DNA from 4 places in the Mesobacillus sp. LC4 genome. Region 3 is predicted to be linked to each of the others. Evidence: riboswitches for the same ligand, from Rfam matches in the RefSeq annotation. Region 3 holds a riboswitch; each other region holds the start of a gene.
The links. Region 3 has a riboswitch for cyclic di-GMP ahead of AB5I83_RS11975 (anti-repressor SinI family protein). Riboswitches for the same ligand answer to the same signal wherever they lie in the genome.
Positions count from the first base shown of each region.

Region 1: linked by a shared signal. The riboswitch ahead of AB5I83_RS09315 (OmpL47-type beta-barrel domain-containing protein) and the one ahead of AB5I83_RS11975 (anti-repressor SinI family protein) in region 3 are both predicted to bind cyclic di-GMP.
Region 2: linked by a shared signal. The riboswitch ahead of AB5I83_RS10680 (LPXTG cell wall anchor domain-containing protein) and the one ahead of AB5I83_RS11975 (anti-repressor SinI family protein) in region 3 are both predicted to bind cyclic di-GMP.
Region 4: linked by a shared signal. The riboswitch ahead of AB5I83_RS20990 (hypothetical protein) and the one ahead of AB5I83_RS11975 (anti-repressor SinI family protein) in region 3 are both predicted to bind cyclic di-GMP.

Region 1 is NZ_JBGCUB010000002.1:600,173-608,184, forward strand. It holds gene fliW (flagellar assembly protein FliW) at 1-17, shown strand, start outside; gene csrA (carbon storage regulator CsrA) at 23-244, shown strand; gene hag (flagellin Hag) at 398-1,144, shown strand; partial or broken gene AB5I83_RS09305 (flagellin) at 1,491-1,604, shown strand; gene AB5I83_RS09310 (hypothetical protein) at 1,828-6,465, shown strand; cyclic di-GMP riboswitch class I at 6,593-6,677, shown strand; gene AB5I83_RS09315 (OmpL47-type beta-barrel domain-containing protein) at 6,753-8,012, shown strand, end outside.
Region 2 is NZ_JBGCUB010000002.1:875,778-883,789, forward strand. It holds gene AB5I83_RS10655 (hypothetical protein) at 1-1,095, shown strand, start outside; gene yugI (S1 domain-containing post-transcriptional regulator GSP13) at 1,210-1,602, shown strand; gene AB5I83_RS10665 (ornithine--oxo-acid transaminase) at 2,467-3,663, shown strand; gene AB5I83_RS10670 (DUF378 domain-containing protein) at 3,712-3,945, opposite strand; gene AB5I83_RS10675 (iron-containing alcohol dehydrogenase) at 4,150-5,313, shown strand; cyclic di-GMP riboswitch class I at 5,567-5,657, shown strand; gene AB5I83_RS10680 (LPXTG cell wall anchor domain-containing protein) at 5,802-7,643, shown strand; gene AB5I83_RS10685 (class D sortase) at 7,805-8,012, shown strand, end outside.
Region 3 is NZ_JBGCUB010000003.1:220,864-228,875, reverse strand. It holds gene AB5I83_RS11990 (ABC transporter ATP-binding protein) at 1-258, shown strand, start outside; gene AB5I83_RS11985 (nitrous oxide reductase accessory protein NosL) at 589-1,215, opposite strand; gene AB5I83_RS11980 (helix-turn-helix domain-containing protein) at 1,471-1,806, opposite strand; cyclic di-GMP riboswitch class I at 2,450-2,535, shown strand; gene AB5I83_RS11975 (anti-repressor SinI family protein) at 2,565-2,693, shown strand; gene AB5I83_RS11970 (helix-turn-helix domain-containing protein) at 2,794-3,114, opposite strand; gene treR (trehalose operon repressor) at 3,409-4,134, shown strand; gene AB5I83_RS11960 (late competence development ComFB family protein) at 4,283-4,558, opposite strand; gene AB5I83_RS11955 (type 1 glutamine amidotransferase domain-containing protein) at 4,766-5,284, shown strand; gene map (type I methionyl aminopeptidase) at 5,646-6,395, shown strand; gene AB5I83_RS11945 (MurR/RpiR family transcriptional regulator) at 6,611-7,471, shown strand; gene gnd (phosphogluconate dehydrogenase (NAD(+)-dependent, decarboxylating)) at 7,618-8,012, shown strand, end outside.
Region 4 is NZ_JBGCUB010000009.1:81,084-89,095, reverse strand. It holds gene nadE (ammonia-dependent NAD(+) synthetase) at 1-752, shown strand, start outside; gene AB5I83_RS20995 (hypothetical protein) at 802-1,146, opposite strand; cyclic di-GMP riboswitch class I at 1,356-1,440, shown strand; gene AB5I83_RS20990 (hypothetical protein) at 1,708-1,932, shown strand; gene AB5I83_RS20985 (nucleoside triphosphate pyrophosphohydrolase) at 2,340-2,675, shown strand; gene AB5I83_RS20980 (DoxX family membrane protein) at 2,719-3,234, opposite strand; gene AB5I83_RS20975 (DinB family protein) at 3,490-3,939, shown strand; gene AB5I83_RS20970 (hypothetical protein) at 4,034-4,252, shown strand; gene AB5I83_RS20965 (HIT family protein) at 5,028-5,423, shown strand; gene AB5I83_RS20960 (serine hydrolase) at 5,645-7,339, shown strand; partial or broken gene AB5I83_RS20955 (glycoside hydrolase family 3 N-terminal domain-containing protein) at 7,392-8,012, shown strand, end outside.

The DNA of each region.
Region 1 (8,012 bases), on a different contig from region 3:
ACAAGGTAAAGGGGTGACCGGTATGCTAGTACTGACACGCAAAAACGGCGAAACCATCAAAATCGGCGACGACATCGAAATCACCATCGTCTCAGCCAAAAACGACCAAGTCAAAATCGGCATCAAAGCACCCAAAAACATCGAAATCCTGAGGAAAGAAATCTACGAACAAATCCAGGAAGAAAACCAGCAGGCGTCAAAAGATATCTCGAGCCTGCTCATGAATCTAAAGACCCAAAAATAATTTCGAAAAATTTATTTAAAATCTATTAAACAAATAAACCCTCCGACGATATATAAATTGTAAGGGAAAATAAGGACGGCCGCCTTATCAACCCGAACCAATTCAACAGGTTCACAAGGAAGTGAACCTACACATTCAAGGAGGAAATTTATAATGAGAATTAATCACAATATTGCTGCGTTGAATACGCACCGTCAATTAGCTTCTGCTTCTAATGCACAATCTAAATCTATGGAGAAGCTATCTTCGGGTCTACGTATCAACCGTGCTGGGGACGATGCTGCTGGACTTGCTATTTCTGAAAAAATGAGAGGGCAAGTTCGTGGACTAGAACAAGCATCACGTAACTCTCAGGATGGTATCTCGTTAATTCAAACGGCAGAAGGCGCTTTGAACGAAACACATGACATTCTTCAACGTATGCGTGAGTTAGTAGTTCAAGGTGGAAACATGGGAACGAATGAAGGAGAAGACCTTCAAGCTGTTCAAGACGAAATCTCACAATTAGCTGATGAAATCACTAAAATTAGTGAAAGAACTCAATTCAATGGTAAAACATTACTAAATGGAGATTTTACAACTGGTACAGCCGATTTAGTATTCCAGATTGGTGCCAATAATACCCAACAATTAACGCTTAATATTGACGCAATGGATGCAACAACTTTAGGGGTTGATACAGCAGCTATTGATGTAACAGCATTTGCAGCAGGAACAGATACTGATGCTGCGCTAACAGCAATTGACGGTGCAATCGATACTGTTTCTGCTCAACGTTCTTCTTTAGGAGCAACACAGAACCGTTTAGAGCATACAATTAACAACCTAAACAATGCTTCTGAAAACCTAACTGCTGCGGAATCTCGTATCCGTGACGTTGATTATGCTTTAGCTGCCTAAGAGCAGTAACAAGCACAGTCGTCCTGGCTGGTAACGGCCAGAGATCATAATCGGGTGAATTGCTGGAAACCCCTTAGAGCTTTTCTTGCCACAACGTAGTTGGAAACGACAAGCGTGATGGTTAGAAAAAAGAAAAGATTGGGCAATCAGCAGCCAAGCTCCTGTCTCGAAAGAGTGGAGAAGGTTCAACGACTAGGATAGGCCATCTAAGGCGAAAGCTATGATGATGAAATCCGTAGGTGAAACAATGGTCATCAGCATTGTGAATCCGAAGTGCCCGGCCCCTACTAGGATGCTAGAGGGTGAAGATATAGTCTGGTCATTTATGAAAGTAAATGTTCGCACGATGGCGAAGGAAATGATGAACCAAACTAAAAACTCAATTCTTGCTCAAGCATCTCAAGCTATGTTAGCGCAAGCGAATCAGCAACCGCAAGGAGTTCTTCAATTATTACGTTAATCTTAATTAAAATTTAAAAAAGAGATCCTTCTAACGGATCTCTTTTTTAGTAGTTTTTTAGTGGGTCTTTAGACTCAAAAATGATAGAGGATCAAAAAGTAATTTTTTCTCAAGTTGAAAAGTACAGTCTTAAAATTGCAAAATAAAAGGGAACTGTTTCAACAGTCGTTTTTTTAATTATAGATATTCATTCAAAACTCTTAGTAAAAGGGAGGAAGAAAAGTTGCTATTATCTAAGAAAACTATAAAAAAAACAATGATTGTTTTCTTTATTTTTATACTTTGGATTGCTCCTGTTCTAGCCAATGCAACAGATGTTATCATCGAAGGGCCCACGCCCGACACGACAGCACCTGAGCTTAAAAGCTTAGAGATTTCAGCCAACGAAGCAACACCCGAAAATTCTGTGAAACTCATTGCAGAAGTAACTGATGACCTTTCAGGTGTGAGATCAGTCTCAGGATATTATCGTTCCCCGAACAACAATAGTAAGTACTTAACATTTTATTTAAATCAAACTACAAATAAATATGAGGCTACTGTAAGCTTTTCACAATATGATGATCCAGGTGAATGGGAACTAAACTATATTTCTTTATATGATAATAAAGATAATTCGGCTTACGTCTATGATATTAATAGTAGTTATTCCAGTACTCAAAAATTTGATTATGCTCCTTATGTCATTAATGTAAGTGGGGTTACACCTAAACCACCTGAGCCGCCTAAAGAAGATTTCACTCCACCAGTCTTGAATGAAATTGAGGTTATAAATCAAACTGCTGTTAAGGCAAATGAATCTGCTACAATTGTCGCAGATGTAACAGATGATAAATCTGGAGTTTCGAGTGTTTCTGCAAGATTTGTAAAGCCGAGTGGCAGAACGCAAAATGTGTACCTTTACTATAATCAAACATCTCAAAAATTTGAAGGTAAAATACATATTGATACTTTTGAAGAAATAGGAACATGGAAACTTCAATACGTTTATATGTATGACAAAGAGTACAATAGTAAAACAATCTATGATTCTACTTTATACAGTTCTAGCAATTATGAGAAAAGAGATTTTAGTAGCTGCATCTTTGAAGTAGGCGGAACTACTCCAGACCTCATTGGACCAATTTTTAAAGACTTAGCTATTGAGGTAGTACAACTTTCTAAAACAGAAGCATTAGTGAAATATACTGCTGAAATTGTAGACAGCCTTTCCGGAATAAGCAGTGTATATGCAAACTTCAGCAAACCAAGCGGCAGAACGTTTGGTGTGAATTTCAGTAGGCAGTCAGACAAGTATATAGGAACTGTAAAAATTGATAAATTTGATGAACTAGGCCTGTGGAAAATCAATTATTTTAGATTAATCGATAATAAAGAGAATACAAGGTATATTAGACAGTCTGCTATAGGTGCGAATGATGGTGTATGGGACCTGAGTAAGTATTCGTTTAATGTGCGTGGCTTAATAACGATTGCTCCTGTTTCTCCGTCTAGTCTAGAATTATCTCCAAAAGATTTAATTATTGAGCCTGGTGAATCTGTTCAACTTCAATCAGTTCTAAAAATGACGGATGGTTCTTCAAGTGATGTGACTTCCTTAGCTGGAACAACTTACTTATCAACTAATCCAGAGCAGGTACTAGTTGATGAAAATGGGCTAATCACTGTATCTCCAGATGCAGAGCCAGGTTTTGTGTATATTCAAGCACAAAATGGAGCAGTGGAAGATGGTGTGAAAATTACGATACCAGGAGAAATTAGTGAGTCGTTTCTCAGTTTAAAGCCATTTTCATTATCTTTTTCGCCAGGACAATCGAAACAACTTTATGTAGAGGTTTCAGAAAATGGTGTTATAAAAGAAATCACTTCAGGTTCATCGGGTATTAAATATGTAAGTGATAATTCGAGTGTAAGTGTTGGTGAAAATGGTTTGGTTTTTGCTTCACATGAAGCTAACCCTGGTACGGCAACAATTACAATTAACTATAACGGAATACAATCAAAAGCTGCTGTCACAGTAACTGGACCGCCTACCGTTCAGAGTCTTGCCATGTCACCTTCCGAAGGAGCAGTACCTGCAGGAGAAACGATACAATTAATGGTCAGGGCAACGATGTCTGATGGTTCATCCAAGGATGTAACCGATAGCTTAGAGGGAACAACATACGTATCCTCAGATTCCAGCAAAGCAATTGTAAATGAAAGTGGTTTGGTTACTGTACCTGCATCAGCACAAAATGGTGAAGTTATAATTACAGCAAAGAATAATGGGAAAATTGTTAAAAGCACTATCATAGTGAGCAGTCCAGTATTGAAGGAATTAGAAGTTTCCCCTGCCACTAAAGAATTACATCGGGGTGATACTGTATCATTAGCAGTTAAAGGGTGGTTCAGTGACGGAGAAGAAAGAAATATGAAATCAAGCAATTCGGGAACAACATATGTAAGTTCAACTCCGAGTAGGGTTTTAGTGGATCAAAATGGTAATATTAACATTCCTGGCTCAGCTACATATGGTGAAGCTGTTATTACCATTAGGAATGGTACCATAGAAGCCACGGTTATAATTATTGTGAAAGAAGACCCAAGTGAAATTCTTACTGACATAATAACAGAATCAAATAGTTATACAGTGAATGCAGAAGATAAAATTCAACTTGTAATAACTGGAGTATATTTAGATGGGGCAGTAAGAGATATATCATCATCAAAAGAAGGGACTACTTATGGAAGTTCGGTCCCAAGCAGAGCGGTTGTAGATTCCACTGGATTAATTTCCATACCTGCTACCGCAACACCAGGGAATGCGACTATTAATATAACCAATGGTTCTTTAAGGACAACAGTAATTGTCACCGTAGAAGATATTCCCATTAATGAGTTAGTTGAATTAAAAGCTGAAATACCTAATAATTTTTTTCAAATTGGTGATGTCAGTCAGTTAATTATTAGAGGAGTATATTTCGATGGAATGTCAAAGGATGTTACCGAATCAACTGAAGGAACAACGTACACAAGTTCAACACCAAGCCGTGCAGTTGTAGATTCTAATGGAAAAATTACCATACCAGCAAGCGCAACCTATGGGCCTGCCACCATTACTGTAAGGAACGGTGATTTGTCCACGACGATTGTGATCACAGTGGAAGAAGATTTAAGCGGAAAAATAACAGATATCCAGGTTCATTCAGTATCCACAAGTGGATATCGAGGGGAAGAAATACAGCTGAAGGTAACAGGCACTTTAGGAAATGGAGAGACAAAAGACATAACTTCAAGCTTGAACGGAACAACGTACACAAGTTCAACACCAAGCCGTGCGGTAGTAGACTCTAATGGAAAGATTACCATACCAACAAATGCAACCTATGGGCCTGCCACCATTATTGTAAGAAACGGTGATTTGTTCACGACAATTGTGATCACTGTGGAAGAAAATTTAAGCGGAAAATTAATGGATATCCAGGTGGATTCGGCATCCACAAGTGGATATCGAGGGGAAGAAATACAGCTGAAGGTAACAGGCACTTTAGGAAATGGAGAGACAAAAGACTTAACTTCAAGCTCGACCGGAACAACGTACACAAGTTCAACACCAAGCCGTGCAGTAGTAGATTCTAATGGAAAAATTACCATACCAACAAGCGCAACCTATGGGCCTGCCACCATTACAGTAAGGAACGGTGATTTGTCCACGACGATTGTGATCACAGTGGAAGAAGATTTAAACGGAAAAATAACAGATATCCAGGTTGATTCAGTATCCACAAGTGGATATCGAGGGGAAGAAATACAGCTGAAGGTAACAGGCACTTTAGGAAATGGAGAGACAAAAGACTTAACTTCAAGCTTGACCGGAACAACGTACACAAGTTCAACACCAAGTCGTGCAGTAGTAGATTCTAATGGAAAGATTACCATACCAACAAGCGCAACCTATGGGCCTGCCACCATTACAGTAAGGAACGGTGATTTGTCCACGACGATTGTGATCACTGTGGAAGAAGATTTAAACGGAAAAATAACAGATATCCAGGTTGATTCAGTATCCACAAGTGGATATCGAGGGGAAGAAATACAGCTGAAGGTAACAGGCACTTTAGGAAATGGAGAGACAAAAGACTTAACTTCAAGCTCGACCGGAACAACGTACACAAGTTCAACACCAAGTCGTGCAGTAGTAGATTCTAATGGAAAGATTACCATATCAACAAGCGCAACCTATGGTCCTGCCACCATTACTGTAAGGAACGATGACTTGTCCACGACGATTGTGGTCACAGTGGAAGAAGATTTAAGCGGAAAAATAATGGATATCCAGGTTGATTCAGCATCCACAAGAGGATATCGAGGGGAAGAAATACAGCTGAAGGTAACAGGTACTTTAGGAAATGGAGAAACAAAAGACTTAACTTCAAGCTCGACCGGAACAACGTACACAAGTTCAACACCAAGTCGTGCAGTTATAGATCTAAACGGAAAGATAACTATACCGGTGTCTGCCACGTATGGAGATGTTACGATTACAATTAAAAATGGTACAGTATACCAGAAGTTTATCTTAACGGTAGCACAAGATTTGAGCACGTTAATTACCAAAATTAATGTCGATGCAGGGTCTACTTATGTAAATAAAGGGTCCACCAAACAACTAGTGGTTACTGGGATATTTGGCGACGGTGCTCAAAAGGATATTTCACATTCGACTCAGGGAACAACGTATAGTATTTCAACTCCTAGTAGGGCCATTATTGACTCCAACGGTTTAATAACGATACCTACTACAGCAAGTTCGGGGAGTGTTACAATTACAATAAAAAATGGAACGTTAAAAACAACTATTGTTCTAACTGTTATTTAAATCTTAAAGGAGTAACTACTTTGTTACTCCTTTCTTAGTAGAAATAACCGGTTGATAGGAAAATAGTCTTTGTTAATATTGACGTTCTATTTGTTTGCTAATAAAATAGTAGTATATATGAAATATCTAGTGAAAAAGGCAAATCATAGGAAACTATGAGACGCAAAGCCAAGGGCCTGAACCACATATGTGGATGGCAGCCGGTTCCCACAAGGTATTTAGCGGAAGTATGCCTAAATATCTTTAGGCATTTTTTTGTGCCTTTTTCGCGGAAAAGGAGGATGAATATGAACAAACAAACTAGAAGAATCTCTGTATTTATGACTATTTTACTAGTTCTTCAAATGGTCATGCCGTTGTTAAAACCTTTGGCTGAAGAAATTATCCCACAGCCTCAGAATGTCAAAGCTGTCGAATATTCTCCGGCTAACGTTCGGATAACTTGGGACGCAATCTCTGGGGTAAATGCTTATAGAGTATACGAACTGAATAGTGATCAATGGGAAATGATTGATGAGCGTGTAACAACCTCAGCTTACATACGAAATGTACCAGAGGGGAGTTATACTTACGCTGTGACCGCAGTTAAGGGTACTTCTGAATCAACTATCATAGACAGTGTGAGTGTAAATATAACTTATCCAGAGTTGCAATCACCTGATGAGTTAACTGTTAAAGTGTTAAACGGAAATGATCTTCGTTTAAGTTGGTCGTCTGCCCCTAATGCGTCGGAGTATAATATTTATCTAGTGACAGATGGGGTTAGGGAACGTGTTAAAACTCTAGATAGTTCCTATACAAGTTACACAGTTAGGAAGTTATCAGAAGGGAAATATAACTTTGAAGTTACATCTGCGCATCCCTTATTTGGTGAGTCAATCACACCTTCTCAGCTTACTTATGAATTGATTCATCCAGAAATGCAGCCACCGGGTGACTTGATATTCAAAGTTTTAAATGGAAATGACCTTCGTTTAAGTTGGAACGAATCAGAATATGCTTCAGAATATAATGTTTACCAAAAAATAGACGGAAAAAGAGTGCTAGAACGAACAATGGATGGCACCTCTTATACATTCAGAAATCTTCCGGAAGGTAACTATGAATATGAAGTGACTTCAAACAGCGATAGATTTGGTGAGTCTGCAGAGGCATCTAATCTTTCATACACTTTAAAGCATCCGACTATGCAGGCACCAGAAAATCTGTCTTTAAAAGTTTTAAATGGCAATGATCTTCGTCTAACCTGGGAAGAATCAGAATTTGCAGCTGGTTATAATATTTATCAAATTATTGATAACCAAAAAATATTGGTAAAGCCTATTGAAGGTTCCAGCACTGGGTATACGTTCAGAAACATGGTTGAAGGATTGTATGAGTTTGAGGTAACTTCTTACAGTGACCGATTCGGGGAATCTGAGTCTGTCTCTGATTTGACCTATCAACTTATGCATCCTGTAATGGCCCCGCCAGAAAACTTAACTGTTAGGATTCTAAACGGAAATGACATCCGTTTAACTTGGAATGGTTCAGAATTTGCTACAGGG
Region 2 (8,012 bases), on a different contig from region 3:
GGCCCTGAGTTCACTCTCCTTAACCAACTGGAGTCCTTTTTGGGGGCCTATTATCTATCGATGACCTATTACGAAGATGACATAAATAAAGCCATTGAAAATGAAAATGCCGTTGAGGTTGTCAAAAAGATGAATGCTGGCGGAGCAGGGCTTTCTTCCACAGCTCTAAAAGAGATGTCAACAAAGGCTGTTGTAAATGGGTATGCTTTTAGGGAAGAGGAAGGCAGCATTGTTCCGTATGTGAATTTCAGCGGCCTTGCAGACCGCCTTCGCGGATCGGTGAATGAAGATTTTATTAAGTATTTGGAACTTAGAAGCAACCGAGTCCAGGATCGTAACGGAGAGGTCATTTCTTTTGAGGGCCTGGCAGATTTGCTGGTAAAGCTCGAAACATCGATTGCAACGGTGAAGGATGAGACCATCAAAGAAACTATGAATAATGACGTAAAGTCGCTATTTGCTCTCTTCCTTGTGAGTGAGCATATTTATAACAAGAATAACGAGTTAAAAGATGAAGTGAAGAAAGCATACTTGTATTTGATGGAAACCTATCCTGATACCCAGACAGCTGCAACGGTGCAAAACATGTATAAAAAAATGGAAAGCAATAACTTTTTAAAACCGGATGATGTGGAAAGGCTTGATCCGAGTTATTTGGAGTTTCCAACCCATTTGAAACGAGAAGATATCATTGGCAGGAAAGTGCTTCCGCTACCGGATTCACTGCTTTCGAGCTATAAAGAATTCGCCGCCAAGAAGAACTTCAATATCCTAAGAGATTACGGGCCGTTTGAAATAATGCAGATGTACTTCCATGCAGATCAAACGGGGGATTACGAAACCAAATATGCCCTGTACAGCAAGAATGGCGGCCAGCCTCCAAAAGATCAGTATATTGAGGAGATGAAGGCTGCAGAGATGGACATTAGCATCATTTTAGAAGGATATAAGTATGCTACGCTTTACTACACAAACGAAGATCCGGAAAAAGTCATCGGGGTTCAGCTCCATTTCAATGACCGTAGTGATGCACCAGTTTTCCAGATGGTTCAGGAGGACGGATTCTGGAAAGTCCAGTTTTTGCCATTACAATAATGGAAACACTCATATAGAATTATCTTATTCCTTTTGATAAATGCTACAGAATATGATATAATTTTTAATTGCGTATTAATGGGATAAAATAAAACAATATTTAGGAGTGTTTCCATGTCAGAAAATATTCAAGTAGGCAGCGTTTTAACAGGTAAAGTAACAGGAATCCAGCCATACGGCGCTTTCGTAGCATTAGATGAAAATACACAAGGTCTTGTGCATATTTCAGAAATCACACACGGTTATGTTAAGGACGTGAACGAGCACCTTACAGTTGGCGATGAAGTGAAAGTGAAAGTTTTGTCAATTGATGAAGCTGCTGGAAAAATCGGCTTATCAATCCGTGCAACTGAAGAAGCACCAGAACAACCACAACGCGCTAAAAAGCCACGCAGCAAGCGTCCAGCAGCTGTAGTTCAGCACCAGGACGACTCAGCTCAAGGTTTCAACACTTTGAAGGATAAGCTTCAAGAGTGGATTAACCAGTCAGATATGGCTAAAAAATAAGCTTTACAGGCGAAACCGGACAATTTTGTCCGGTTTTTTTATTTTAGTCTGACAGACACCAATGGTTGAGACGGACAGAAATCATTGATGAAACGAAGAAAGTGGGAGCCGATTGGAGCACCAAAACACCAGTAACTGGGAAAACAGAGCACCAATAAAGCCGATTGGAGCACCGGAAAACCAGTAACTGGGAAAACAGTGCACCAATAAAGTCGATTGGAGCACCGAAACACCAGTAACTGGGAAAACAGAGCACCAATAAAGCCGATTGGAGCACCAAAACACCAGTAACTGGGAAAACAGAGCACCAATAAAGTGGATTGGAGCACCGAAACACCAGTAACTGGGAAAACAGAGCACCAATAAAGCCGATTGGAGCACCGGAACACCAGTAACTGGGAAAACAGTGCACCAATAAAGCCGATTGGAGCACCAAAACACCAGTAACTGGGAAAACAGAGCACCAATAAAGTCGATTGGAGCACCGAAACACCAGTAACTGGGAAAACAGAGCACCAATAAAGCCGATTGGGGCATCAAAACACCAGTAATTGGGAAAACAGTGCACCAATAAAGCCGATTGGAGCACCGGAACACCAGTAACTGGGAAAACAGAGCACCAATAAAGCCGATTGGAGCTCCGAAACACCAGCGACTGAGAAAACAAAGCATCAAAAAAGCTTATTGATGCCATGACGGATAGAAATCGTTTATGAAAGGGAAAAAGTGTCCATCATTGGATTTACATACTGGGAAAATCAAGGAAACTTTCTAGCATTCTTTTTTAGGGGGTTAAAATGAAAGAGCTTACAGGTTACAATATGATTGTCTAACCAATTTTTTCATTGGAACGGAGGAAGGTTCATGACAACAACAAAAACTAGCTCGCTGATCGAGCAGACTCAAAAGTATGGTGCGAATAACTATCATCCGCTGCCAATCGTCATTTCAAAGGCAGAAGGAGTTTGGGTAGAGGATCCTGAAGGCAACAAATATATGGACATGCTGAGTGCGTATTCAGCTGTCAATCAGGGGCACCGCCATCCGAAGGTCATCCAGGCGCTTAAAGACCAGGCTGACCGTGTTACGCTAACTTCAAGAGCATTCCACAATGACCAGCTTGGACCATGGTATGAAAAGATTTGCAAGTTAACGAATAAAGAAATGGCCTTGCCGATGAACACGGGTGCTGAAGCGGTTGAAACGGCTATTAAAACAGCTCGCCGCTGGGCTTATGATGTCAAAGGCGTTGCGGACAATCAGGCTGAAATCATCGCATGTATCGGGAACTTCCATGGCCGCACAATGACGGCGGTCTCCTTATCATCTGAAGAAGAATACAAACGAGGCTTCGGCCCGATGCTTCCAGGGATCAAACTGATTCCTTATGGTGACCTTGTGGCACTGAAAGAAGCGATCACTCCTAACACTGCAGCGTTTCTGATTGAACCGATTCAAGGTGAAGCAGGAATCGTCATTCCGCCAGAGGGTTTCATGAAAGCTGCGTTCGAGGCATGTAAAGAAAACAATGTCCTGTTCATTGCAGATGAAATCCAGGCTGGTCTTGCGAGGTCCGGAAAAATGTTCGCATGTGAATGGGAGGGTATCGAGCCTGATATGTACATCCTTGGAAAGGCACTTGGCGGTGGGGTGTTCCCGATCTCATGTGTCGTTGCCGACAATGATGTACTGGGAGTATTCAACCCAGGCTCCCACGGATCCACTTTCGGCGGCAATCCAATGGCCTGCGCAGTTTCCATCGCGTCCCTTGATGTTTTGATCGATGAGAAGCTTGCTGATCGTTCCCTTGAACTGGGTGACTATTTCATTAGCAAGCTCCGTGAAATCGACAATCCTATCATCAAGGATATCCGCGGCCGCGGCTTGTTCATTGGTGTCGAGTTAACAGAACCTGCACGCAAGTATTGTGAAGAGCTGAAAGAGGAAGGGCTGCTCTGCAAAGAAACGCATGATACGGTCATCCGTTTCGCTCCGCCGCTTGTCATCAGCCAGGAAGAACTGGATTGGGCCATACAAAGAATCAAGAAAGTATTATCATAAGCATGAGAAAAACCCGCCTTCCTTGGCGGGTTTTCTTGTGAAGTTCAATTATCGAGTAGCTCTTGGTTCTGCTGCTCTTTCTTCTCTTTCGCTTGGTGCGAATAGAAGTCCGATGTTTATAAGACCGGCAAGACCGACTAATCCATAGATGATTCGAGCCAATGCTGAATCCTGTCCGCCGAAAATAGCTGCAACAAGGTCAAATTGGAAGAATCCTACTAAGCCCCAGTTGATGGCCCCGATAATGGTAAGTACTAGTGCTGCACGTTGAATACCGCTCATGGATGTTTCCTCCCTTAAAATTAAATTTGTTCTTTTATAGATTGTTTCAGCACGAAATGAATTATTCATTCGTCATCTATTTATTACCTACCCTCGAGAAAAAGTTTGTAACATTTCGCAGCATATTGGAGCACATTAAGAAGTGTATTTTTTGCAATGCTTTTAGAAAAAGAACATAATTATCCCTAGAGGAAGGTGATTTAAATGGATAACTTTACTTTTTACAATCCAACGAAACTGATATTTGGCAAAGGCCAGCTCGAGGAATTGAAAAACGAAGTTCCTCAATACAGTAAAAAAGTCCTGCTGGTTTATGGCGGTGGCAGCATCAAACGCAATGGTCTTTATGATTCTGTCATGGACACCCTAAAAGAGGTTGGGGCAGAAGTACACGAACTTTCAGGTGTGGAACCAAACCCTCGTCTGTCGACTGTGCATAAAGGCGTGAAAATTTGCAAAGATGAAGGAATCGAATTTTTGCTTGCAGTAGGCGGCGGCAGTGTCATTGACTGCACAAAAGCAATCGCTGCAGGTGCAAAATATGATGGAGATGCGTGGGATCTTGTCACAAAGAAGGCTTTTGCAGCAGAAGCTCTTCCTTTTGGCACAGTACTAACTTTGGCAGCCACTGGCTCTGAAATGAATGCAGGTTCTGTTATCACCAACTGGGAAACGAATGAAAAGTATGGCTGGGGAAGCCCGGTCACATTCCCGAAATTCTCGATCCTTGATCCCGTGAACACTTACACCGTTCCGAAAGATCAGACGATTTATGGAATTGTGGACATGATGTCACATGTATTCGAACACTATTTCCACTTGACCGAAAACACTGAGTTCCAGGACCGCATGTGTGAATCCTTGCTTTTAACAGTGATGGAAACAGCTCCAAAGCTGCTTGCAGATTTGGAAAACTATGAATACCGCGCAACGATCCTTTACTCAGGAACGATGGCATTGAATGGAATCCTAAATATGGGATACCGAGGAGATTGGGCGACGCATAATATCGAACACGCTGTATCAGCCGTTTATGATATCCCTCACGGAGGCGGTCTGGCGATTCTGTTCCCGAACTGGATGAAGCATAACCTTAAGATAAAACCGGAACGTTTCAAGAAAATGGCTGTCAGGGTCTTCGGCGTGAATCCAGAAGGCAAGACCGACGAAGAAGCAGGATTAGAAGGAATCGAAAAGCTGCGTGAATTCTGGAACAGCATTGGCGCACCGTCACGCCTTGCTGACTATGACATTGATGACAGCAAGCTTGAAGTAATGGCTGACAAAGCTATGGTCAATGGGGAATTCGGCAACTTTGCAAAATTGAATAAAGACGATGTAATGGAAATCTATCGTATGTCGTTATAAATTACTGAAGGACTCAGGGGCATAACTCTGGGTCCTTTGTCTTTTTATTAGGTCAAAAATCTTAGTGAAAGCTCTTTGGAATAAGTGTGAAATACTAAATATATCCCTCTTCAAGGTGAATTAATGAAAATGGAGAAAAATTTACCAATTAAATTAATAGGACTATATGTTTAAGTCGCTGGGTAACTGTGGTAAGTCTTAGAATGTAAGACAAGGAAGCCGAGGAATATTTTACATAAGTAAAAAGCACCAATCATGCTAATAGCAAACCTGCTGAAAAGCTGGGACGCAAAGCCAGGAGTCTAAGGTTGCAAAAGTGCAGCTATGATCGTCCAGCCGCCATGGAAAAGTAAATTCCCGGCGGCTTTTTTTGTCTAATTATAATGGTGAATTTTATCGGGAAGGAGGCTAAATGTCGCAAATAATATCTGAATATTCAGCCTTTTATTACGCAAATTTTTAATAACACTAGAAAAGGGGACGAGAACATGAAAAAGACTCTTATGAAAAAATTATCAGCAGTCTCGATTGCATTCCTAATGTTATTTTCACTGACAATACCGGCACTAGCAAATGAGAATGGAGATGCGGCGTCGGATACTGAAAGAAACACAAAAGTTGAAATCGAAGCCAAAGAATCAACTCAACAACAAAACGATCAGTCAAATGAAGAAGAAACCGATGAGTCAACTCAAGAAGAAAATGATGAATCAACTCAAGAAGAAAATGATGAATCAACTCAAGAAGAAAATGATGAATCAACTCAAGAAGAAACCGATGAATCAGCTCAAGAAGAAAACGATGAGTCAACTCAAGAAGAAAACGGTCAAACAACAAAAGAAGAAAAAGATGAATCAACTCAAGAAGAAAAAAATGATCCATCTCAAGAAGAAGACGATGAGTCAACTCAAGACGAAAATGATGAATCTACACAAGACGAAAACGATGAATCTACACAAGAAGAAAATGGTGATTCAAACAAGGAAGAAAAGGATTCTGAAAAAGGTACTAAATCAAATGCCAATAAAAGTACAGAGATACATCTGCATTTGAAAAACTGCACAGAAGATGTGGTAAAAGTAGAGGTCATGTTAAAGGGAAGTTGGGAAGATATGTCGAACCCGGGTAACTCGCCACTGTATAAACTGAAAGATGGTGGTGAGTTTGTAAAGAATGATATTACTGCTTTCAGGCTAACTTTTGAGTCAGGAACTAAACAAGAATATTCCATGGATGAGGTTAGGGAAGGAAAAGAAGCGGAAGGAACCATTAACTATTGGCTTGAAGGCTGCTCTATAGAAGATGACAATTCTGAAGAACCTGGCGATGGTACGGAGGAACCGGGTGATGGTGAAGAGGACCCAGGAGATGGGACAGAAAACCCTGGCGATGGAACGGAGGAACCAGGTGATGGCAACGGCGATGATAATGGTGAAGAGAATGGCAATAAAAGCACGGAAATCCATCTTCATCTAAAAAACTGCGTTGCTCCAGTTGAGAATGTCTTTGTTAAATTAAATGGTGAATGGGAAGTCATGTCGAATCCGGGTAACTCACCACTATATAAACTCAAAGATGATGGGGAATTTGCAAAGGATGATATCACGGAATTTAAGGTTGTATTTGAATCAGGTGCTGAAAGATTCTATGACGTCGAAGACATTAGAGTAGGAGTAGAAGCGGAGGGATCCATTAATTATTGGATAGAGGACTGCGCATTACCTGAGGATGATAACACAGAAGAACCAGGGGATGGAACGGGAGATGACGACGAAGATTCCGATCAAGATGGAGAATCACCGGATGTTATTGAAATAGTCAAAGAACTGTATATCACTTTTAATCTGGATATTGAAACAGTTGTCAACTTGACTTTGTTAATTGATGGCGGCGAGAAGCTTGAGCTTATCAAGATTAACAACCTCTGGAAACTAATTTTGGCCAACAGTCTAGATGTTACAGATATTAAGGGAATAGAGTTTGAGTTTGAAGATGGAACGACTAAATTCATTGCGCTAAGCATGCTCTCTTTTGAATTAGAAGACCAGGTTATTCATTTGGAAATTGATGAAGCGGTCCTCGGTACTGATAATGAAGCAGATGTTGACGACGAAACCGAAGTTGACAATGAGACTGATGTTGATGAGGATGATGGAGCTGGGAAAACGGAAAATAATGATAACAATTCTTCAGGGGATGTTAAGCAAGACTGGTACGGAAACGTACTTCCAAAAACAGGTGAAAGCAGCAAAATGATGTTCTATATTGTAGGTTTCCTTCTAATGGCAGCTGGTACAGGAATAAGAATGAGAAAGCCAATCAGGAACTAAGGATAGGGGGGAAGAGATTCCCCTCTTTATTTTGACTAAAAATAAAAAATGGAGTGTGCAAAATGAAAAAGGTACTTTCATTAATTCTTATACTATCTGGGGGGGGGCTGTTTTTATATCCCTCCCTATCAAATTTATATACTGACTATCAACAGGAGAAATTGATTAGCGAGTGGGAAGCAAGTACATTTGAAACAGAAGCAGCTACCGTCGCTATGAACGAAGAGGCGGCTAAAGAAAGCCTGGATGAACTAAATGAAGTTTTTGAAGTAAAAGAGGAGAATCGCGCAGGTCAAGCCGAAGAAAAAGGGGATCACCAGGCGGTTAATGATTTATCCAACACAAATGACTCATCAAAGGAAAACTCAA
Region 3 (8,012 bases):
CTGCGAATCCTCGATGAACCAACCAATGGACTGGATCCATTATGGGTTTACCGGTTTAAGGAAATTGTCCAGGAAGAGAAGAAGCAGGGCAGGACGATTTTCTTTACTACCCATATCCTTAGTCTTGTTGAGGAATTGGCAGACAGGGCAGCGTTCATGCAGGAGGGGCAATTGCAGTATTGTGATTCAGTATCATCACTGGTTCAAAAAGAGGGTGTCTATACGCCGCTCGAAAAAGTGTTCTTTCATAGTTCATGACAATCTTTACTACTATGTGAAAAATCCCGGTGCTGATTTCTGCACCGGGATTTTATTATTAGGCTCTGTTTAACTAGACTGTTGATTTTCGTTCCAGGCGCTTCGCTTTCCGCGGGACTGGCGCTGAGCCTCCTCGTCGCTTTGCTCCTGCGGGGTCTCATCTGACCAGCTAAGCCCGCAGGAAATTGAGTTACTTCCTCGAACCTGCCCACGCACGATGAATATGCGTTAGCATTTTCGGAGGAGTCTACGCGCATTCCACTGCAATCAACAGGGTTGTAAACAACATTTTGCATTAACAGAGCCTATTATTAAGTATAATTTCACAACTTAATGGCCACTTTCCTCTTCACTGTCGCCATCCATATTACTATCCTTATCCATGCTATCGTTGTTCATCTTCATTTTTTTCATATAGCGTTCTTTTGCGATTTGGTCGATTTGCTCCCATGTTGCGGTAGCAGGGTTCTTGCCGTTGTTTTCTGAAATGAATTTTTCGGCACTTTCTGAGTCCTTGAAGAATGCGTAGCCGTATTTCATAGGTGTTTTAAGATCTGCTTTTACTGGAGTAGCGGAGTCGGCGTCAATCCATTCAGATGTAATGTAATCACGCACCCACTTTTCCTCGAATTCCACATCATCACGCCGTGCGATATTCAACAGACATCCGGAGTCGTCAAAGAATACATACTCGCCGTCTTTCGTTTTAGCCTGGGCTGTAAATACACCCATTGGGTCAGCTTCATCGTATACTTTCATATTGCAGAAGGCACAAACATCTTCGGCACCAGGCTCATGAGGGCCATCACCATGATCGTGATCATTCTCCTCGTGCTTAACTTCTGTTGCCGCAGTCTCCTGTTCATCTTTCTGTTCGTTTTCAGCCGCTTCATCTCCGCAAGCAGAAACAATGATCATTAATAAGAATGCTATCATGACAGCAAATAGTTTCTTCATTCCATTCTCCTCCTTTGATCGAATTTAATCCTATCAAGGAGTTGTGATTAAAATGCGAAAAATCAATGGGGAAAACGTGAGAAGTACATTGTTTTTATGAATATTTTGTGACAGATTTCTGGCACCGTAAATATGCCAGGTCACAGTGCATGGGGGAGTGACTATGTATTTTGTCGGCTCAAAAAAAGATAAGCGGTAATATCGTGAAATATTTGGTCTAAAGAGCGATTTTAATTTGTATTTTAGTATATAAGCTTACTGTTTATTCCTGCTTTGAAACTTCATGAAATCCACATAATAAGCAAAGTCCTCTTTGCTTATTCCATTTTTTATGGCTTCATCAACGAGTCCAGCCCATTCCTCATCAACAGGCTTCAGGAAAGCTTTCGTATTTTGTTGTCCCATCAAATACTCAACACTTGTATCTAGATTGTCTGCGAGCCGGGAAAGCACCTGAAGTGAGGGATTACCCTGTATTCCCCTTTCAATGTAACTGAGATAGGATTTGGATACATTCGCTTTTTCAGAGAGCTCACTAATTGAATACTTCTTCTTCAGCCTTAAGTTTTTAATTTTTTCGCCAACCGTCATATGGCAATCTCCTTTAAATTCATCTATTAATTCATTATAACGAACAAATTAGTTCTTTTAAAAATACAAGAAACTGAGATAAACAGAGTATTTTCTTAAAAAAGAACGATTTTTGTTCTTTTTTAAGAAAATTCGCCATATTTTAGACTTTTTCAAGATTGGTACAAATGAACTATACTTCAGTGGAATGAGGTAGTAAGCCACTTAAAAAGGAGGCAGGATGTCGTGTACAGAAAGAATTGTGATCGTTGCAATCGTCCTTCGTTTAGCAGCAGTGAGGCAGGAGAATGGATCTGCCCGATTTGCGGGAATGATTTAACGAGATATCCATTTTTTAATGCCATCAGTCTTGAAAAAGTGGCCATTATGTCGGACTGGAAAAAGCAAAAGTACAAAAAAATGGCCAACCCTTGAGTTTATGGGGGTAAAAAATTAAAAAGAGTTCAACAATTAGAGATATTATTTGACAAAAAATCTTATCTAAATCATTGTAATTTTCAGAAAAATACTCTTTCTTGCTATGATTTTGTAATCATTTGGAAGAAAAAAGAAAAAAACCTTCTATTGCAGGCGACAAATACTTACATGTTAAATATATAGAACACGGTACAATGACATTGGGACTTAAAAGTGAGTAAAAAGGTACAGAAAAAGGCAAACTTGTTGAAAAACTAGGACGCAAAGTCACGGATCTAAGGTGCAATGTACTATGATGGCCGGGCTGCCTGGAATACTAACTGTATTTTGGGGGGAAGAACTTGATTAAAGAGCAGGTAGTTTTCGAAGAACTGGATACAGAATGGATGCAGCTTATAATGGAAGCATTAGAAATGGGAATTAACAAAGAAGAAATCAGGGAGTTTTTAACGCAGACGAAAAATAGCTGAGGAATTTATACATAGAGATTAGAAGTGCAATCGGGCAGCTCTTATGGAGGTGCTTTTTATTTTGCACAAAAAAGGACAGCCATCTAAGCTGTCCTGGATATCATTTATTATGAAGTCGCCATTTATTGAATTCAAGAAATTCCTTGAATTGATCCTTTGTGATCCCCGAATCCATTGCTTCTTTTACAAGATTGACCCAATCTGAATCCATGTTTTCTTTATCGGGTTGTTCATGAATGAGATGGTCCACTGGCACATTCAGTACTCCAGCGATCTTTTCTAAGAATTGTATTGAAGGATTTGTCTGAAGATTTCGCTCGAGTGAGCTCAAATATGATTTTGCCACGCCAGCTTGTTCTGCCAATTCGGATAAGGACATTCGTTTCTCTTGTCGAAGTTTTTTGACGCGTTCACCAATCACTGTTATCCACACACCTTATCAATTTATAGTTATATCATAACAAATCTGATAAAATAGTTCCATATTAAGAACACCTTATAGAACAATTATAACCAACACCAAGATTTTTTGGTTCACTTTTAGAAAAAAACTTATTGGGAAAAAACTCGCAGCTTTTATATCGGCGATTGTATTTGAAGTTGTAGATGATTTTATGAAGTTTTTTTGAAAAAGACAAACACGATTGTCTATTGTATTCAAACGGACTTAAAAAAGGTAAAATGGTAGCAATCAGACAAGGTACGGTGATGTATTATGCAAAAAAAATATTTATTAATCTATGAAGAAATTGCGAAACAGATCCAGGAAGGAAATTATCCAGCAAAAACGATTTTGCCATCTGAAAATGAATTTGCGGATATGTATCAAACCTCGAGGGAAACCATCCGCAAAGCACTGAATCTGCTTGCCCAAAATGGCTTCATCCAAAAAATCCGCGGCAAAGGTTCACTTGTCCTCGATTTGAAACGGCATCAGTTTCCGATCACCGGATTGATTAGTTTTAAAGAACTGGCAGAGAATATGGGTGGAAAGGCGAAAACGACAGTGGAGGATTTCACTCTCGAGCTGGCCGGCCAGGAAATCGCCAGGGAATTGAATGTTGGTAATGATGAAAAGGTCTGGAAGGTAAAAAGAGTCCGGCATATTGATGAAGAACGAGTGATCCTCGATAAGGATTATCTGGTAGAAAGGCATGTGCTAGGACTGTCCCGCCAGAAATGCGAGAACTCGATATTCGAGTATATTGAAGGGCAGCTTGAGAAGAAAATCAGTTTTGCGAAGAAAGAATTCACAGTGGAGGAACCAAGCGCAGAGGACCGAGAGCTACTTGACATGGAAGGGTTCCATGCAATCGTCATCGTGAAAAATTATATTCATTTTGATGATGCCACCCTATTCCAATATACTGAGTCCAGGCACCGCCCTGACAAGTTCCGATTCGTGGACTTTGCAAGACGTATGGATACACAGTCTATATAAAAAAGAAGCTGCCATTATGGATGCCGGATGAACCAGGCAATATCATGGCAGCTTTTATTTATTTAATTTCCGCCCGTTGCTCATCAAAAGACGCCTCGTTTTTCTGATGAAATACTCCAGTTCCAGGAAGACTCTATGCTCTTCCGGTTTAATGCTTCGGATACTTCCCGACGAGATGGATGGCACTGATGATCCTTTTATTGATCCAGGATCTGTTCTCTTGGGTATTAAGCTGCTCATAGACCATCTTTCGGCCGTCTTCTGTCGTGACATAGTGACTTGGAAGAGTGTTCAGGCTGATGGCGATGATGTCGTTCCGGCATTTCTGGCAACTGCAGAAAGTCTGGTAATCCGGGCTCAGCATCAGCACATTGACAAGAGTCGAAACGACCTCTTCCATTACGTTGACATAACTAAAATTCATGATGCCTCTCTCCCTATTGATGTCCTAAGTTAAATTATAGTTGAATGACGGAAATATAAAATGTTTTTTTTATCATCGTTATAAGATGGGTCTAATTACATGTGTTTATACAAAAATATGGAAGTGTCAACAAGATGTTTCATCAGGAGCAGACAGGGAATTTTAATTAGGGGTAGAATTTTACACACAAAAGGAGATGTTGATTCTATGGGTAAAAAAATTGCCTGTTTAATAACCGATCTATTTGAAGATGTGGAATATCTAGAGCCTTCACGCGCTTTTACAGAAGCTGGGCATGAAGTTATGACAATCGAAAAAGAAAAAGGCAAGACAGTAAAAGGCAAGCAAGGCAAAGCAGAGGTCAAGATTGACGAAAGCATCGACAACGTCAAGCCGGAAGATTTCGATGCACTATTCATCCCTGGTGGGTTCTCACCTGACCAGCTGCGCGGGGATGATCGATTCGTGCAATTCGCCAAGTACTTCATGGATGAGAAGAAACCGGTATTCGCGATTTGCCATGGTCCACAACTATTGTTGACAGCCAAGACGCTCGAAGGCCGAAGCGCAACCGGATACAAATCCATCCGCGTCGACATGGAATATGCCGGAGCGAAATACATGGACAAGGAAGTCGTCGTCTGCTGCAACCAGCTTGTCACAAGCAGAGAACCGAAAGATATTCCGGCGTTCAACCGCGAATCACTTAAAGTGCTGGAAAAATAAAAGTAAGAACCCTTTTGCTGAGGCAGAAGGGTTTTTTACTGTGTGTGCAAACTGGGAAAAAACGAGTGGAATCTCCAATTCGCTATAAAATCGAGAAACTCGCTATAAAAATGGAAAAGTCGCTATATAAACAAGAAACTCGCTATATAAATGAAAAACTCGCTATATAAAAGAAAAACTCGCTATAAAATCAAATACTAGCTGAAAAATCTTTTCGGAGATTTGATTAAGAATCTATTACCCATAAAATAATCGAATGAAAATGGCTGTTTTTCTTTTACCTTGTGATGAACTGGTTCATTTTGAGAAATTTTACGTATAAGATAATATAGAGGATGAAATGAATCAGGGAGATGAAGGAATGATTGTTTTAAAGTCGGCACGAGAGATTGAAAATATGAAGGAAGCTGGAAAATTGCTTGCTTCTGTTCATAAAGAGCTGCGCAAAATGATTAAGCCTGGGGTTACGACCTGGGAAATTGATGAGTTTGTGGAGGCGTATTTGAAAAAGAATGGGGCGACTCCGCAGCAAAAAGGCTACCGGAACTATCAATATGCAACGTGCGCAAGCATCAATGATGAGGTTTGCCACGGTTTTCCCCGAAAAGAGGCTCTCAAGGATGGCGACATTGTGACGATCGACATGGTCGTCAACCTGAACGGGGCTCTTGCCGATTCCGCCTGGAGCTATGCAGTCGGCGATATCAGCGAGCAGTCGCAAAAGCTTATGGAAGTGACAAAAGAGGCATTATATCGTGGCATTGCCGCGTCAGTGCCGGGCAACCGTGTTGGGGATATCGGCCATGCGATCCAGTCCTATGTGGAAGGCGAGGGATTTTCGGTTGTACGTGAATTCATCGGACATGGAATCGGTTCTGTAATCCATGAAAAGCCGGATATTCCGCACTATGGGCTGCCTGGAAAAGGGCCGCGGCTCAAGGAGGGCATGGTGTTCACGATTGAACCAATGGTCAATATCGGAGAGTGGAAAACGAAGATGGATGACAATGGCTGGACTGCAAGAACGGTCGACGGCAAACTGTCTGCCCAGTATGAGCACACGATTGCGATCACAAAGGATGGTCCCGTCATTTTAACAGAACAGGATTAATAACTGCATCGGATGAATAAAAGGTTGGTTGTATTAATAAAAATGCTTCGTATCGAATCATAGTTAGTTACGATTCTGTCAGGACAGAATAAGCATCGGGCTGAACCAAAGTTTGGCCCGACTTTTTTATGCAAGGTGAAAAAAATTTTCATCTTCTGCAAATAAAGATGAAATTTTATTGGTAAGATAAAGTCGTCAGAAAAGGGGGAGGAAATATGGCCAGTGAACTAAATGGACAAAATGTGGTCGTGAAAATTAACGCTATCTACTCATCGCTTTCCTCCAAGGAGAAGGCGGTCGCAGATTACATATTGAAAAACACGCAGGAAATCATCCATCTTTCGATCACCGAGTTTGCGGAGCATGCTTCTGTTGCCGAAGCGACGATTTTCCGCTTTTGCAAAAGGCTTGGATTCAGAGGATATCAAGCTTTCAAAATCGCCCTGGCGAGTGAGCTTGTGGAACCGATCAAGAATATCCATGAAGAAATAAAGGAAGAAGATGAAGTCGTAACCCTTGCGCAAAAAGTGTTCGCCGGACATATTGAAGCGATGAAGGAAACGCTGAATCTATTGGATGCCAAAGTGCTTGAAAACATTATCGATGTTCTGGGAAAGGCTACAAGGATCGATTTTTACGGTTCGGGCGGATCATCGGCGATTGCGCTTGATGCTTACCATAAATTCCTGCGGACAGGCATTCATTGCAATGCCCATAGTGACGGTCATCAGCAAATCATTTCAGCAGCGCTGCTCGGTCCCGGGCAGGCAGCAATCGGTATTTCGCATAGCGGCAGTAATAAAGATGTCATAGAAGCGTTGAAAATTGCAAAAGCTAATGGGGCAGCGACCATCGCGATTACCGGACATTACAAATCACCGCTGTCGAAAGAAGCGGATTTCGTTCTCTATACCACATCACGTGAAACGCTATTCAGGTCCGAAGCCTTAGCTTCAAGGCTGGTCCAGCTTAGTCTAATTGACGTAATTCATGTTGCGGTATCTGTAACGAGACAGGAACAAACGCTAGGGAATCTGCAGAAGATAAGAGAAGCCATTTCGATTAAAAGATTTTAGTTTGTGAAAAATATTTTCATCTAATGGATATACATATGAAAAAATATTTGATACTATCATGTTATAACAAAGCTCTTTTCGTAAAAGTGTTTCTATTAGGTTTTGGAAACCTCCGAAAAGATGCTAACTAAAAGGAGTGCATCGAAGTGAAACTAGGAATGGTTGGCCTTGGTAAAATGGGCTATAACTTGGTATTGAATCTTATGGAAAACGGCCATGAAGTTGTGGCGAACGATATTAATGAAGAAGCAATGCAGAAAATCAAGACAGAGGGTGCCGAGATTGCAGCTGATTATCAGGCAATGGCGGACATGCTGCCAAAGCCGCGCGTGGTTTGGCTGATGATTCCTGCCGGAGAATTGATCGACCAGGTGATCGAGAAGTTCACACCATACTTGGAAGAAGGCGACATCCTGATTGATGGCGGAAACTCCAACTATAAAGATACGTTAAGACGTGCTGAAAAGCTGTCTGCAGCGGGCATCCACTTTATGGATGTGGGAACAAGCGGCGGAATGGAAGGCGCTCGCAATGGTGCCTG
Region 4 (8,012 bases), on a different contig from region 3:
AGAAAAGAAAACAATTTTTAAAAGAATATTTGCTTGCTTCAAGGGCAAAAGGATACGTCTTAGGAATCAGTGGCGGCCAGGACTCCACTTTGGCTGGAAGGCTGGCGCAGCTGGCTGCAGAGGAATTGCGATCAGAGGGCAAGGACGCCAAATTCGTGGCTGTCAGACTTCCATATGCTGTACAGAAAGACGAGGAAGATGCACAGAAAGCACTGGACTTCATTAAGCCTGATCAAACCATCACCTTCAATATCCAGCCTGCAGTTGATACCTTCAATACACAGTTCGAGGAAGCGATTGGTGATCGAATGACGGACTTTAACAAGGGGAACGCGAAGGCAAGGATGAGGATGATTACCCAGTATGCCATTGCGGGACAGGATGGCTTGCTAGTGATCGGGACAGACCATGCTGCCGAAGCTGTGACTGGATTCTTTACAAAATACGGAGATGGCGGTGCTGATTTGCTGCCGTTATCGGGTCTCAACAAGCGCCAGGGCAGGGAACTGCTGAAGGCATTGAACGCAGAACCAAGACTGTACCTGAAGGAACCTACTGCCGATCTTCTTGACAATAAGCCGCTCCAATCAGATGAAACCGAGCTTGGAGTGAGTTATGAAGCAATTGATGACTATCTTGAAGGAAAGCAGATCGACGAAGCAGCAGCTGCCAAGATTGAGGGCAGATATCTTGCTTCAGAGCATAAACGGCATACGCCGGCATCCATGTTTGATTCATGGTGGAAGAAGTGAGCATAACAAAAGCCTGGCTGAGTTCGATCAATCAGCCAGGCTTCTCTAATTATTCCGATTGCGCGACTGCAAAAGGCGGAGTATCTTCTTTCTCCGTCACTTTGTCGATTTTATCGGTGAACATTTGGAAGACACGCTTTTTTTCTTCCAGTTCCTTGATATATTCTTTCAAGTCATTGAATTTCTCTTCAAATGGCTGATGGTATAATTCGCGGATTTTTCTGTTCAGGTCGGGGTTCACTGTTGACTGGACAACCTGCTTGGTGATGTTGAATTTATATGTATACACTTTTAGTTCATTCTTTACTTCTTCATACTCCGCATCAATTTCTTTAAGAATCTCTTCAATTTCTGCTTTCCATTCATCTAGCGACTTCTTAACATGCTGTTCCATAAGGATCCTCCTGCCATTCGCCTGTAATAAAGCTTCTTCCCTTCATTCTAGCAATAGAATTTTACATAGAGATTGCGGAGAGATTACAGTGTGAAAACAATCGAATTCTGCACACAAAATGAATATTTAATAGGAAAATAGACTCATCCTTGTAAAAAAATGGCGAAACTTGTTGAAATGATGGTTCTAAAGTTTTATATTTTAAGTAGAACTGAAAAAGGCAAACTTATCGAAAGGTAAGGACGCAAAGCCACGAGTCTAAGGCCATTTAGCTATGATCGTCGGGTTGCCAAAAAAGAACGGATGATAAAACCAATTTGTAGGCAAATGGTTATGAAAGACTATTTGACGTATGAAATCCGCCGTCCTTTTGGAGGATTTTTTTATTTTGACTGTTGCTAATGGCATAATAATGCAAAAAGGTGTCGATTTCACGTTTGCATCACGCGATAGAGGATAAATAATACTTAAGATACTTGACAGGACTAATAAAATAATTCTTTTGGCAGGTTTGGTTTTTGGTAAAGGTATTCAAAAAAAGAGTGGAAGGTGGAGGAATCATTGACTGTTTTATTTGGGACGGTAGAGTATTTTGAACAGGAAATTGAATTTCACTTAACTGAAATCGAAAAACGCGAGAAATTCCGGGAAGAAATCCAGCAAATTCAAAGGAAGCTAGAAGAAGAGCTTCGGAACGATTTTATCTGCGACGAGAAGTTAAGGATGGAATGTTTGCAAAATCTATCGAATGCTTGCAGTAAATTAACTGAAGATTACGTAGTTTGAAACTATTAAAATATGAAAGCCTGTGGTGCAGACCACAGGCTTTTTTAATTTCCATTGTTACCCAGATGCACAATTCTATATTTTAAGGCTCTGTTAACGCTAATTGTTGTTTTAATGCCCTGTTGATTATAGTGGAAGGCGCGAAGACTCCTCCGAAAATGCTAACGCATTTCCATCGTGCGTGGGCATGTTCGAGGAAGCTCAATCAATGTCCTGCGGGATGAGAAGTCATGGGGAGACCCCGCAGGCGCTTAAAGCGCCGAGGAGGCTCCCCGACTGCCCGCGGAAAGCGAAGCGCCTGGAACGAAAATCAACAGCCGGATTTAACAGAGCCTATTTTAAAAAGGTGTTTGAACCCGCAGTTTTAAGGATATGTTTAACAATAGGACAGCAAAAGGGGAGTAGACATGGAGAAAAAAGAATACAACAAACTTGTTAGAGATCTTTTTCCTGAATTGATGAAAGGGAAGGGAAAGAAGGTTGAATTTGAGATCTTAGATGGCAGTCAATATAGTGAGAAGCTCATGGAGAAATTCAATGAGGAAGTGGAGAAGTTCCGGAATACTGGAACGGACAGACTTCTAAGTGAAATCGTCGATTTGCTTGAAGTGGTGTATGCAATTGCTGAGCATCGAGGGATCACAGAATCTGAAGTGGAGTTCATGCGGCAGTTAAAGAAGAATCGCAGCGGCGGTTTCAGAAAAAAAATCCTGCTTAAAACAATAGAAGAAAGTTCCCAGTAAAAAAATGCCCTCAGCCTATTGGCGGAGGGCATTTCCTATATTGTTAAGCAGATTTATGTGCAGCTTCTGGTGTTTGTTTGAAAACAGTCTTGCGGATGAAAGGAACCACCCAGCGGTCCAAGCCGTATTTGGCAGCGTTGAAGCCAGAGAACAGGATGATGAAGCCAAAGAAGATGTCTGTTGGGTTATGAGAAACTGTTCCGGCAAGGAAGAAACTGAAGTTCATCACTAGTCCGAAGAACATGGCAGCAGTTGTCAAGCATCCAAGGATAAGTCCAAGTCCAATCAGGAATTCTCCCAGCGGAACGATGAAGTTGAAAAGATCGACATTCGGGATGGCAAAGCTTTCTAAGAAGTTAACATACCATCCATAAACCATGTTTCCGTCTGGACCCTTTACCGGGTTCGCAACAGCGTTTTTCAGATATCCTGTAGCGTCAAATCCCTCACCAGTCAATTTGCCCCATCCAGCAGTCATCCAGTTGTAACCAAGCCATACCCTAATCACAGTCAACAGGCCAGCAGCAATATTGTTTTCTCTTAACCATTTAGCGAACATCTAAATCGCTTCCTTTCAAAATATATAATGATTACACTCTTAAGATATCAAAGCAATTTATGGAAATCTGTGAATAATGTGTGAAGACACATATCAGCCATAATGTTTTGAACAAATTTTGTCAATGGATTTCCTTTAATGGGATTTAATACCTATAAGGGTATATTAGCGGTTCTCTATTTCCCTTGCCGCATAAGTTGGGAATATATAGAATAAAAATATAAAGAAGTACAAGCTGGAAAGGGGAAGTTCATGATGAGCGAGCTTTTATTCAAGCAATTTGAATTAACAAGAGGTTCTTTTTTGAAAAGCATTGAGGGCATCACTGCGGAACAGGCAGGTGTTCAGCCAAAAGGCTTCAATAATAACATCCACTGGCACATCGGGCATGTGCTGACAGTTACAGAACAATTCATGATGGGATATCCGAAAAAATCTAGTCATCTGCCTGCCAACTACATAGAGTGCTTCGGAAACGGTACCCGTCCATCCGAGTGGACTGGGGATGTTCCATCTGTGGATGTTTTGCGTGACCAATTGAAAGTGCAGCTGGGAAGGATCAAAGAAGTGCCGGCTTCTATGCTGGATGAGAAGCTTAAGAAGCCGTTCCTTGGGTTGGAGACTTTTGGAGAGCTTGCGAACATGGCATTATTCCATGAAGCCTATCATCTTGGTCAAATACACGCGATGAGAAAATTAGTTTAGTAATAGAATGGCAGGGTCCTATTTTGGGCCCTGTTTTTTGAAACCTGTTATCACTTATTACGTATTAGTAATATAAGGAAGGCAGGTGTGAGGAATGAGTAAGGATAAAGATTCATTGATTCTCAGAAGGTGGCTCTTCATATTCATTTCCTTTGCGATAGCTGGAGCACTGTTCCTTTTCATTGACATCACGTGGATCAGAAAGACACTTTCAGTCATCATGCTGTTGATTGGTTTTGTCGCTGCTGGATTTGTATACCAGTTTTATGAGACCTGGCTAAATAATTTAGGCAAGAAAAAGGATGGAAAATAAAGACTCACTTCTTAAATTGAAGTTGGACCATGATGGGTTATAGGAAAAAAGTTGCTGATATAGGTGGGTTGGGAAAGAATCAGCAACTAGGTTTTTTACTATAGCTAGGCGCAAAGCTGTCAAGAAAGCGTATTAATTAAGACAAGTTTCAGCCTGTAGAACGCAAAGCTGTCAAGAAAGCGCATTAATTAAGATAGGTTTCAGGCTGTAGGGCGCAAAGCTGTCAAGAAAGAGCAATTATTAAGACAGGTTTCAGGTTGTAGAGCGCAAAGCTGTCAAGAAAGCGCATTAATTAAGACAGGTTTCAGGCTGTAGAGCGCAAAGCTGTCAAGAAAGAGCAATAATTAAGACAGGTTTCAGGCTGTAGAGCGCAAAGCTGTCAAGAAAGAGCATTTATTAAGACAAGTTTTAGGCTGTAGGGCGCAAAGCTGTCAAGAAAGAGCATTAATTAAGACAGGTTTCAGGTTGTAGAGCGCAAAGCTGTCAAGAAAGAGCATTTATTAAGACAGGTTTCAGGTTGTAGAGCGCAAAGCTGTCAAGAAAACGCATTAATTAAGACAGGTTTCAGGCTGTAGAGCGCAAAGCTGTCAAGAAAGAGCAATAATTAAGACAGGTTTCAGGCTGTAGAGCGCAAAGCTGTCAAGAAAGAGCATTTATTAAGACAAGTTTTAGGCTGTAGGGCGCAAAGCTGTCAAGAAAATGCAATTATTTTGACAGGTTTCAAGCAGTAGAGAGCAAAGCTGTCAAGAATATCATGGAGCGGAGGCACTAAAATATGTACCAGGAGAACTGCCCATATTGCAATGTGCTTGCTGACGGAGAGCAGCAAATCACACTTGAGAATGAAACATGTTATTTTATCCAGAAGGAGTCGGAACAGCAGGTCCTGCAGGGGAGCGGGCTGATCATCCCGAAGCTTCATAAGCAGGATGTCTTTGAGTTATCTGAGCAGGAGTGGAATGATTCGCGGGAGTTGCTGCTGGGTGCAAAAAGGATTCTTGACGAGAAGTATGGACCTGACGGATACAGTGTAGGATGGAATACGGGGAAAGCAGGAGGACAATCGATTTTTCATGCCCATTTACATGTGATTCCGCGATTTAAGGATGAACCTCTTGCAGGCAAGGGAATCAGGTATTGGATTAAACAAAAGGACAACATGAGGAAATAATCAAGTTGGGAAAATTTCTGTTTAATTATTTGAATATTTTTACAAAAATGATTCTAAAATCCCGGGAGAGCAGTCCCGGGATTTTTCTATTATACGAAGCTGTTGGGTCTATAGTGGTATAGACATCTATACTGTTATTTAGATAGTCTAAGATTACAGCATGAAAGCCTTTTCAAAGTTTACGAGATTAAATGGAGCAAAAGCTCAGAAAAGGAGGAAACATGAGGAACAAATCGCTATCTATTGCATTGGCCGCAGTTCTTGGTACAGGGGCAATGGTTCCTGTGACATTTGCGGAAGGCAATCAAGTGCCAGGGGCAACAATTGAACAAAGGGAGGGCAAAGCAGGATTTGATAAGGTGCATCCGGTTTTTTCATGGGACAAGCCTGGTCCATTATCACCTATCCTTCATAAAGGGTCGGTTCGGGGAGCTGGCATGGTACAACAGCCTCTGGACGAAATTGATGGGCATATGGAAAGTATGATTGCTGATGGCGTGATGCCAGGTGCAGTCGCATTCGTTGCCCGCCGCGGACATATCGTGAAGCAGGAAGCCTACGGATATGCCTACAGATATGAAGATGACCAATTCACTGAATCTAGTGAACCAATCATGATGGAGGAAGATACAATTTTTGACCTTGCCTCTATCAGTAAAATTTTCACGACAACTGCAGCGATGATTTTGTACGACCAGGGGAAATTTGAACTCGATGACAAAGTTTCTAAGCATATTCCTGAATTCGCTGCCAATGGAAAGGAAGATGTCACAATCAGACAGCTCCTAACCCACACATCTGGTTTCACTGCATGGGTGCCACTTTATACAAAAGGCAGCAGCCGTGAGGACAGGATGGATTTCGTATTAGAGTATCCACTGAACAATGAGCCGGGAAGTACCTATACATACAGCGACCTCAACATGATCACGCTTGGTTTGCTGGTCGAAAGGCTCTCAGGACAGAGACAGGATGATTTTGTTAAACAATATATTACGGAGCCGCTCGGAATGACGGATACAATGTATAACCCGCCGGCTTCACTGAAAAAACGGATCGCCGCCACAGAATACCAGCCAGCTATTAATCGCGGATTGGTCTGGGGAGAAGTGCATGATGAAAACGCCTGGTCACTGGACGGTGTGGCAGGACATGCTGGCGTGTTCTCAACAGCGGAGGACCTGGCAAAGCTTGCCCATATGTATTTGAATGATGGCCGATATGGCAGCGAAGTTATTTTAAAGCAAGAAACTGTCAACTTGATCGTTGAAAACCAGATTCCGCAGTTCCCTGGTGACGACCATGGTTTAGGGTGGGAGCTTGCCCAGGGATGGTTCATGGATGCGTTATCCGAGGGAACTTCACTTGGACATACGGGTTATACCGGGACTTCAATTGTCGTGAACAGGAATAATGGCACAATTGCGATCCTGCTCACCAACAGAGTCCATCCGAGCCGCAGCACGGTTTCCACCAATGTCGCACGGAGACAGCTGGCAAGGCAGGTTGCTGATTCCATACCGGTAAATATTCCAGATGGGTCAGCGTGGTTTTCGGGTTATGGAGATAAGTTGCAACGTAAGATGACAACAGAAGTGAAACTGGACAAGCCTGCGACACTATCATTTGACACCTGGTATCGTATTGAAGCGGATGCGGATTATGGGTATCTGGAAATTTCTGAAGACGGTGAAAGCTGGGAGCAAGCTGCTATTTTTACAGGAAGCAGTGTGGATTGGAAGTCAGAGCAGGTTGAACTACCAGCAGGGACAAAACACATCCGTTTCCGCTATCAAACGGATAGCTATACGAATGGACGCGGCTGGTATGCCGACAATATCAGTCTAGTAACCTCCGATGGGGAAAAGGTGGAGCCTGAGTTTTCTGGAGAGGGCTGGAAGCAAAGGAAGTACTGATTTTAGTAATTTTTCATGAATTGGATAAAATATACAAAATGGAGGAGATACGATGAGGAAACTTAGCAAGCTAATGCTCTTTTCATTAGTGTTTGTGCTGTCTTTTTCACAGATCCTGCCCGGGGTTTCTTTGAAGAAGGCGAATGCCGAGGAAAAGAACACAGTGGAAGATCTGGTGATATATGAAAACATGCCTGAAGCGGATGCAAATCTCAAAGATGGAAACATTCAATTAAAGGCACTTCATGTGTATTCAGAAGGACATTTCATGCTGGCATCTGAAAACCTTAAGTGGTCTTCGGCGAATAAAAATGTCGCAACAGTAGACCAGGATGGAAATGTGGAGTTCACAGGACAGAATGGACGGACGTTCATTACAGTGACTGACGGTACCTTCAAGGACCGGATTGCACTCGATTATAAAGTGAAACCATCCTTTAAAGAAGAAGGGGAAAAAGGAAAGCCTCAATCCGAAGCGCTGGTCATCAAGCAGGAAGGCAAGCGCTATGATTTGATTGGCAATGCAATCAGCAAAATGACCCTGGAGGAAAAAACAGGACAGATGCTGATGCCGGATTTCAGGACCTGGAAGGGTGAAAATGTAACCGAAATGCTGCCGGAAATCCAGCAGCTCGTGAAAAAATACCATCTAGGCGGAGTCATCCTTTTCCGC